Regions from separate parts of the Pseudoalteromonas sp. THAF3 genome, predicted to be linked through region 2. Evidence: predicted binding sites of a transcription regulator. Region 2 holds the regulator's gene; the other holds the start of a gene.
What was found. The regulator LexA, encoded in region 2, represses DNA repair genes until DNA is damaged. The targets are predictions, from matches to a motif close to TACTGTATNNNNATACAGTA.
Positions count from the first base shown of each region.

Region 1: the regulator LexA is predicted to act here: its motif matches at 1,790-1,809, upstream of uvrD (DNA helicase II).

Region 1 covers NZ_CP045418.1:48,806-53,251, forward strand. The annotation lists gene uvrD (DNA helicase II) at 1-1,725, opposite strand, end outside; gene FIU82_RS00245 (GNAT family N-acetyltransferase) at 1,868-2,167, opposite strand; gene FIU82_RS00250 (HAD-IA family hydrolase) at 2,284-2,976, opposite strand; gene xerC (tyrosine recombinase XerC) at 2,979-3,911, opposite strand; gene FIU82_RS00260 (DUF484 family protein) at 3,908-4,446, opposite strand, start outside.
Region 2 covers NZ_CP045418.1:2,983,178-2,987,623, forward strand. The annotation lists gene ctaD (cytochrome c oxidase subunit I) at 1-737, opposite strand, end outside; gene coxB (cytochrome c oxidase subunit II) at 734-1,867, opposite strand; gene lexA (transcriptional repressor LexA) at 2,186-2,803, opposite strand; gene FIU82_RS13990 (HNH endonuclease family protein) at 3,023-3,772, shown strand; gene FIU82_RS13995 (STAS/SEC14 domain-containing protein) at 3,838-4,203, shown strand; gene FIU82_RS14000 (DUF924 family protein) at 4,204-4,446, opposite strand, start outside.

The DNA of each region.
Region 1 (4,446 bases), 300 kb from region 2:
TTCCTCTACGCCGACCATAAATACCAGTGGAAACTCTAAGCCTTTGGCAGAGTGCAGAGTCATCATTTGCACAGCGTCTTCGTGCTCTTCGGCTTGACCCTCTCCGGCTTCTAAAGAGGTATAGGCTAAAAAGCCTTGCAGTGGTGAGGAAAACTCTTCATCAACAGGTAATTCATACTGCTCGCAAGCGTTAATAAGCTCTTCTAAGTTTTCCACGCGAGCACGGCCTTTTTCGCCTTTTTCGGCCTGATACATGGCCATCAAACCGGTATTCTCTATGGTGTATTTTGCCTGCTCTGCGAGGGTCAACTCAGCAATACGCTGCTCCACCCCCTCAACCAACTCAATAAAGCGATTAACTGCCGTGGCGGCGCGACCAGACAAATGTTTCTGCTCTAAGATAGCCTTGGCGGCATACCATAACGGCAGCGACTCGGCTCGGGCACAGTCACGAATATGACTGAGCGTCTTATCGCCAATGCCTCGAGTTGGGGTGTTGATCACACGCTCAAAGGCGGCATCATCTTGACGATTACTCACCAGGCGCAAATAACATAATGCATCTTTGATTTCTTGGCGCTCGAAGAAGCGCATGCCGCCATAAATACGGTACTTTAATCCCTCTTGTAACAAGGCTTCCTCTAAGACTCGAGATTGCGCATTGTTACGGTAAAGAATTGCGGTATCGGTTAGCGCATTGCCTGCATCCATCCAGGTTTTTATTTTGCCAACAATAAAGCGCGCTTCATCTAGCTCATTAAAAGCAGCATAAATGGAAATAGGCTCGCCTTGATTGCCGTCGGTCCACAGGTTTTTACCCATGCGTTCTGCGTTATTCTCAATTAGAGAGTTCGCCGCTTTCAAGATGGTGGCAGTCGAGCGGTAATTTTGTTCAAGACGAATGGTTTCGGCGTCGAAGTCGTCTAAAAAGCGTTTGATATTCTCGATACGGGCACCACGCCAGCCATAGATACTTTGATCATCATCGCCGACAATCATCATACTGTTGGTATCGCCTGCGATCAGTGCTAGCCAGCGGTACTGAATGGTATTGGTATCTTGAAACTCATCCACCAGAATATGCGCAAAGCGCTGTTGATAATGGCGCAGCAAAGTGGGGTTTTGCTGCAGTACCTCGTAGCAGCGCAACAGTATTTCTGCAAAATCGACCAGTCCGGCGCGATCGCAAGCTTCTTGGTAAGCTGAGTATACACGCAGCAATAGCTGCTCATTGACATCATAGGCTTGAATGTCACCCGGGCGCAGGCCCTCATCTTTTTTGGCGCTGATATACCATGCGAGGTGTTTGGCTGGCCACTTCTTCTCATCAATATTCATGGCCTTGAGTAAGCGACGGATCATTCGCTGTTGATCATCGCTATCAAGAATTTGAAAAGACTCAGGTAGCTTGGCCTCGCGGTGATGGGCGCGCAAAATACGGTGTGCCAAGCCGTGGAATGTGCCTACCCACATGCCGCCAACGGAGCCTTGAATGGTCTGCTCGACACGAGCACGCATCTCTTTTGCGGCTTTGTTGGTAAAGGTTACGGCGAAGATGCTAAAAGGCGAGGCTCCTTCAACTTGAGTAAGCCAAGCGATGCGGTGCACCAAGACTCGGGTTTTGCCCGAGCCAGCTCCTGCTAATACCAGCATATTTTGCAACGGCGCTGCTACCGCCTCGCGTTGCTTGTCGTTTAAGCCATCAAGTAATTCAGATACATCCATCGCCGCTTTCCACCTGTCATAATTGCCACCAGTATAACAAGAGTTCCAGCTTGGCTAAATAGAATACTGTTTTTATAACCAGTGCGCTGTCTCTTTGTCATTAACTATGGTTTTGCAGGCCCTACACTGGCACTTGATGGCTTTATAGCAGCTTGCTAAATACAATCTTAGTATCGGCATCAATTTGGCTGTTAGCAGTGAGTTGTAGGTACTGATATTTCGCCAACATGGCACGCATAGCGCTAAAGCACAGCATGCTCTTAACTTGAATTTCTTGATAGCCATGGGCTTTGGCCCAGCGCTCTTGATATTGCAGCAGCGCCCTGGCTACCCCTTGAGAGCGATAACTGGGCACCACACCGCCAAGCCAGCTATAAAAACATTGTGGTGACAACGCAAAGCCCAGTTTGAAACCGATAATATGATGTTGCTGATAAGCCACGAGAGCAAGGAAAGGAGCCGCTGCGATTTTTCGCTCATAGCGAGCTAGGCTGGCCCCAGTGGCAAGCTCTGGAATACGACAGCTGAGCTGTTAAACACTCGGACAAACTAACCGGTTTAAGTGAGAATTTCGAGCTCATGGATATCGCTAATCTCCATATCCGCTAACCCCTTGTACTGGTAACTAGTCGCTTGGTTATTGAGCCATACACTCTTGCAACCAGCATTATTAGCGCCTTGTACATCGGTGTCTAAGCTATCGCCGATATGGATTATTTGTTGCGGTATGACTGCCATTGCCTGTGCTGCTTTGTGGTAAAGGTCGCTATAAGGTTTAGCACGACCGTCTGGGCCGGCCATAAACACGGCATCAAACTGGCCATGAAGGTTAAAGCGGGTGACATCGACATTGCCGTTGGTGATGGCTATCAGGCGAAAGCGTTGGCGCAAAGTGTCCAATAATGCCAGCACACTGTCGGCAACAACAATGTCACTACGGGCCTCGGCAAACGCCCGATAGGCATGTTCAGCATGGCTGTTATCAACACCCAAGTGATTCATGGCGTGAGTAAGTGCCTGCTTACGCAGGGCGGTAACATCATGCGCTAATGCTGGCTGCCGCATTAACGCCTGCTCGCGACAGTATTGCCAAAAATCAGCTTCTTGCTCGCGCCATTGCGGCAATGTTTGTAAGTAATCATGTTGCGCCTGCAGTGCAGCCTTAATAACCGGATGATTGTTATACAGCGTGTCATCCAAATCAAAACTGAGCACTTTGGCTTGCTCTAAGGCGCGATTGAATCGAATCATAGTTACTTCTGTTTTTTGGCTCTAGGGTGGGTATTATCATACACCTTGGCAAGGTGTTGAAAGTCCAAATGGGTATAAACCTGAGTGGCGGACAAGCTGCTGTGTCCAAGCAACTCTTGCACCGCGCGCAAATCACCACTGGACTCAAGTACATGCGAAGCAAAAGAGTGGCGTAGTTTGTGTGGATGTACCTGGGCACTAATCCCTTGTTTGACACCCCATTCACGCATGCGCTCACGTACGTGACGAGCAGAAATGCGCAACTTGCGCTGTGATAAAAATAGCGCATCAGAGTCTTGGCCTATCAGCGCTGGGCGTATTTTTAGCCACGAGTTTAATGCGCTAATGGCTTGGCGGCCCACAGGAACAATACGCTCTTTACGGCCTTTACCTAGGACCCGAACTTCTCCGCCACGCACGTCTATATCGGTTACATTTAAGCTCACCAGTTCGCTGATCCGCAAACCACTGGAGTACATCAGCTCCATCATGGCTTTATCACGAACTGCAAGGGGATCATCATCATCAATATCTAACAATTGATGCATTTGGTCTACATCTAAGTTACGAGGCAGGGGCTTATCGAATTTTGGCCCTTTTACGTACTGCGCCGGGTTGTCGTGGTGCTGGTGGTGAAGCTTCAAATAGCGAAAAAAAGCCCGCAGACAACTTAATTTTAAACTGACGGTACGTGCACTTAGGCCTCGTGCTCGCAATGACATGGCGAACCGACGAATATCATCCGCGCTTAAGGTCAGCCAACCATCACGCTCTTCATGATAATACCGCGCCACTTCAAGAAGTTGTCGTTGATATTGTTCTAAGGTGAGTGGCGAATATTGTTTTTCAAAACGAAGATAATCACTGTACGACTGGACAGGTGTGGCCCAAGTGTCAGCCATGGTCGAAAATGTTAGCGCCTGCGACTCGCTCATGAACTGGTAGCGAGACGCTCTTGTAATGCTTTCACAAACTCGAAGATAAAAAAGCTGTCCTGCGCGGGCTCAAAATGCAGTTCATCTTCGCTGGCAAATGCGAGCAATGCTAAGGGCGCATCCGGCTCACCAATTAAGTACAATGCCGCGCTCTTGCAGGTATGATTAAAGATCAATGCCTGCTCTTGCTCCGAGAGACGTCCTAGATAATGGCCTTGTGCGTGTAAACGGCTATTTATTAGCGGTTGCAGAGCGTCATTGTACTGAACCAACTTGCACTCGTTAAGCTGCAGTTGCTCGCAAATAAGTTGCTCTAGGCTACTGGCAAGCTCGACAAATTCGCAGTCACTCATAAGCTGGCGATGACAGGCACTGAATACTTGGTAAACCTGTTCGTTTTGCTTCGCTTGACTTACAAGTTGTTGTAATTGTTCTTGAAGAGCAAGGTTTTGTTCTCTTAATAGCTGCTGCTGGCGCAGTTGTAAGGAAGCGACGCTCTCATGCTGAGAGCCAAAGTTCATACAAGCAAACACGC
Region 2 (4,446 bases):
ATATGCTGGAACATCACAGGGTCGCCACCACCGGCTGCATTGAAGAAATCAGTGCCAAAATACTTATCAGTGAGCACCATGGTCACCGCACCCGCCAACACCGGCATCACTGCAATTAATAAAAACGCAGTGATCAACCAGGTCCACACAAATAGCGGTAATTTCATCCACTTCATCCCTGGAGCACGCATATTAACGATGGTCACAATGACATTAATGGCCCCCATGATGGAACTTATCCCCATAATGTGAATGGCAAATACAAACAGGGCAGTATTGTCGTTGCTGTAGGTGGTTGATAAGGGCGCATAGAAGGTCCATCCAAAGGCTGGACCGCCGCCTTCCATAAACAGCGACAGCAATAGGATGGCAAAAGCGAATGGCAGAATCCAAAAGCTCCAGTTATTCATTCGCGGCAAAGCCATATCTGGCGCGCCAATCATCATGGGGATCATCCAGTTAGCTAAGCCCGTGAAGGCAGGCATCACGGCGCCGAAGACCATAATCAAACCATGTACTGTGGTCATTTGGTTGAAAAAATGAGGGTCAACCAGCTGAAGTCCTGGTTGGAATAACTCGGCTCGGATCACCATTGCCATGGCGCCACCGGTTAAAAACATCAACAACGAAAATAATAAGTACAAGGTGCCGATGTCTTTGTGGTTAGTAGTAAAAAGCCAGCGTTTTATTCCGGTTGCAGGCCCGTGATGTTCATGTGTTGCAGCTGCTGTACTCATTGTTCCTCCCCATCAATATAGGCCTGAATCACGCTTGGTTGAACGATGTCACCGGTTTCATTACCAAAGGCATTGCGTTGGTAAGTAACCACCGCAGCCAACTCTTTAAGCGTAAGTTGACCGACAAATGCCTGCATCGCAGTCCCTGGCTTACCGTGCACCACAATATCGATATGGTCGTTAATATCGCCGGTGGCTATTGGACTGCCTTTTATGGCGGGGAAGACTCCAGGTAAACCAAGCCCCGTAGGCTGATGACAAGCTGCGCAGCGCGTGATGTACACTTGCTCGCCCGATGCCATTAGCTCATCTTCAGAGAGGATTTGTTCTAGCAGCTCAGCATCGGCCTGCGCCTGAGCTTGCTTCGCTTGTTTCTGCTCTGCCAGCCAAGCGTCAAACTCTTCAGGGGGTTTTGCTTCTACGACCACCGGCATAAAACCGTGGTCTTTACCGCATAACTCGGCGCACTGGCCGCGATACGTACCCGGTTCGTTTACGCGTGTCCAAGCTTCGTTGATAAACCCAGGGTTAGCGTCTTTCTTTACTGCAAAATCGGGCACCCACCAAGAGTGAATGACGTCATCTGAGGTCATTAAAAAACGTACTTTTTGATTAGTGGGAATAACCAAGGGTTTATCTACTTCGAGGAGGTAATTGTCGCCCTTATTTTGCGCATTTTTGATTTGCTCTTGAGGCGTTGACAGCAGTGAGTAAAAGCCCACATCGTGGCCCATATACTCGTAGTGCCATTTCCATTGTGAACCAGTCACCTTAATAGTGATATCGGCCTTTGTTGTATCCTCCATAGCAATCAGGGTTTTGGTGGCCGGTACAGCCATGGCTATGAGAATAACAAATGGAATCGCTGTCCAAAGTATTTCTACTTTGGTGCTTTCATGAAAGGTAGCGGGGGTGACCCCTTTTGACTTGCGGTGTTTGAGCAGCGCCCAAAACATCACCGCGAAAACAACCACACCAATCACACAGCATATAATAAATATGGTCATGTGTAGTTGGTAAACATTTTCGCTAATGTCAGTTACCCCTTGGCGCAAGTTGTACTTGCTATTCGCGGACACCAATTGAGGGAATAACAGACATAGCAACATGAGGGAGCTCAGCTTCTTCATGTGTACCATCTCCTTATTGTTGCGCAATGCAAGGAAGAGGCGGTTACAGCTTAATACCCAATCTTCGTTATTATTATGCTTTTACCAGTCGACAACTTTGACCCTAAATAAACTGTTGAAAAACCGACCAGCAAAGCCTGTAATATAACCAATTAGTCAAAGATTGAGCTAATAGCAAGTTAATACACTATTTTTGTTTACGTTTTATTAATAAATTAACAGGGAGATTCAAGCTGTTAGAAAGCACTGTGGCTAAGGAGGAAACATGGGGAAAGCCCCTAATAACAGACCTATTAGAGGCAAAATAAGTAAATTTAATTACATCCAGTCGGCGTTTCGGATCACACCTACAGCTAAGCCTTCAATATTAAAGGATTCGTTCTCTAAATCGACTTCGATGGGTGTGAATTCTTCATTCTCTGCATGCAGCAGAACCTTACGCCCTGCTTTTTCTAAGCGCTTCACGGTGACATCTTCATCAACCCGCGCGACCACCACTTGGCCGTTTTCAGCCACCTGAGTGCGATGTACCGCTAATAAGTCACCATCCATAATGCCGATATCTTTCATACTCATGCCATTTACGCGCAGCAAATAATCTGCAGCAGGCTTGAACAACAATGGGTCTATCTGGCAGTGACTCTCTATATGCTGTTGGGCAAGAATGGGCTCGCCCGCAGCAACACGGCCAATTAAAGGCAGGCCCAATTGTTCGGGTTCTTCTTCCTCGACCAATTGAATACCTCGACTCGCGCCAGGCTTCATTTTGATTACGCCTTTCTTAGCCAACGCCTTAAGATGTTCTTCTGCGGCGTTAGCACTGCGAAACCCCAGTGTTTGTGCAATTTCTGCACGCGTCGGCGGCATGCCGGTATCTTTAATAAAGACTTTAATCAGCTCAAGAATTTGCGATTGGCGTTTAGTTAATGGGCGCATACAACTGGGTTTCCATACAGTACATTTAACTGTGAGTATATACAGTTAAATGAAAATCGCAAATAAAATCAGGGAATTTGCTGACCATTGCAACCTTAATTAATGCAACTTCGCTTTTATTCATATGCAACCTCACCTCATACTCATAAAGTGATAGGTGACGAATGCGCGACAATGCTTTAAAGTAGCGCTATTTTAGTCATGTTATTAAGCAGTTAGATGACTCGCCAAGGTGTATTTTCAGCGTTCCTTTTACTTATTTCGGCACTGACGATAGGTGCGTGCAAAGCCGATACGGTCAAGATGTCGCGCAGCGGCCTTTGTCACCCTGAAGACTCGGCTCATTATCAACGCACTCAATCTTTCACTCCCTATGCGAACTTAGAAAGCTGTCTAGCAGACGGTGGACGTTTACCAAAGAACTACACTAAACAAACATCAGAAAATAGTTATCATCGGGGTAACTGGCCACATTGGCTAGACACCGATCACGACTGCCAAGATGCCCGTGCTGAAGTGCTGATTGCCCAATCACACAGTGATGTAAGCTACACCACTCAAGCGCGCTGCACCGTCACCAGCGGCCAGTGGCATGACCCTTATTCGGGGCAGTTACTACGCAATGACGATGACTTAGATATAGACCATATTGTGCCGCTTAAATTTGCCTATGAACACGGTGCTGCCACCTGGAGTCGTTCGCAAAAGGCACAATTTGCCAACGATATGGAGAATTTGCTTGCTGTTGATGATGGCCTAAATCGTAGCAAAGGCGCAAAAGGCCCTTGGCAATGGTTGCCGCCGCATCAAGATTACCGCTGTCAGTACATTCAGCGCTTTAATTACATCATGAGCAAGTATGACCTTCGCTACTCGCAAAACGAAAAAGACCAAGTTCAGAGTTTGCTGCAAAGCTGCGTAGGTGAAACTTTAAACCTCAGCGCACTACCTACAACCTTGCACCAATAACCAACCGCTTGTAAGTAAATATTCTATATTGATAGAGCATCCAATGAACTCGTTGGCGAGGATATATGCTCAATATCACTATACACGAAACACACAATACCGCCCTACTCGAACCACAAGGCCAGCTGACAGCAGAAGACTTTGCAGCAGCCGTGCGTATTATCGACCCTTATATTGAACAGCATACAAAGCTACATGCTCTCATTATTGCTACTGAACACTTTCCGGGTTGGGACTCATTTGCCGCATTACTCTCTCATCTGCAATTTGTGCGCGACCATCATCAAAAGGTGAATAAAGTAGCCATTGCCACCAATTCGTTGCTTGGTAACTTTGCCCAGCACCTTGGCGCACACTTTATTCATGCAGAAGTTAAATCCTTTCGTTATGAACAACGTGAACAAGCGAAGCGCTGGGCACAAAGCCCTTAACTAAAAGCGGCTACCAGGCTGATTCAAAAACGCCTGTTCAGTGTCGCTCGATTGCCGACCGAGAATATCATTACGATGTGGATAACGCCCAAAACGGTCAATGATTTCTTTGTGAGCCAGTTCATATTTATAGTTACTTAAGGGCCGAAAAAGCTGCTCGGCCACCACATGAATCGCCTGGCTCTCACTGTGCATATAGGGCATGTATAAGAAACTACGCTCGGTATCATCAAGCTCTAAAGC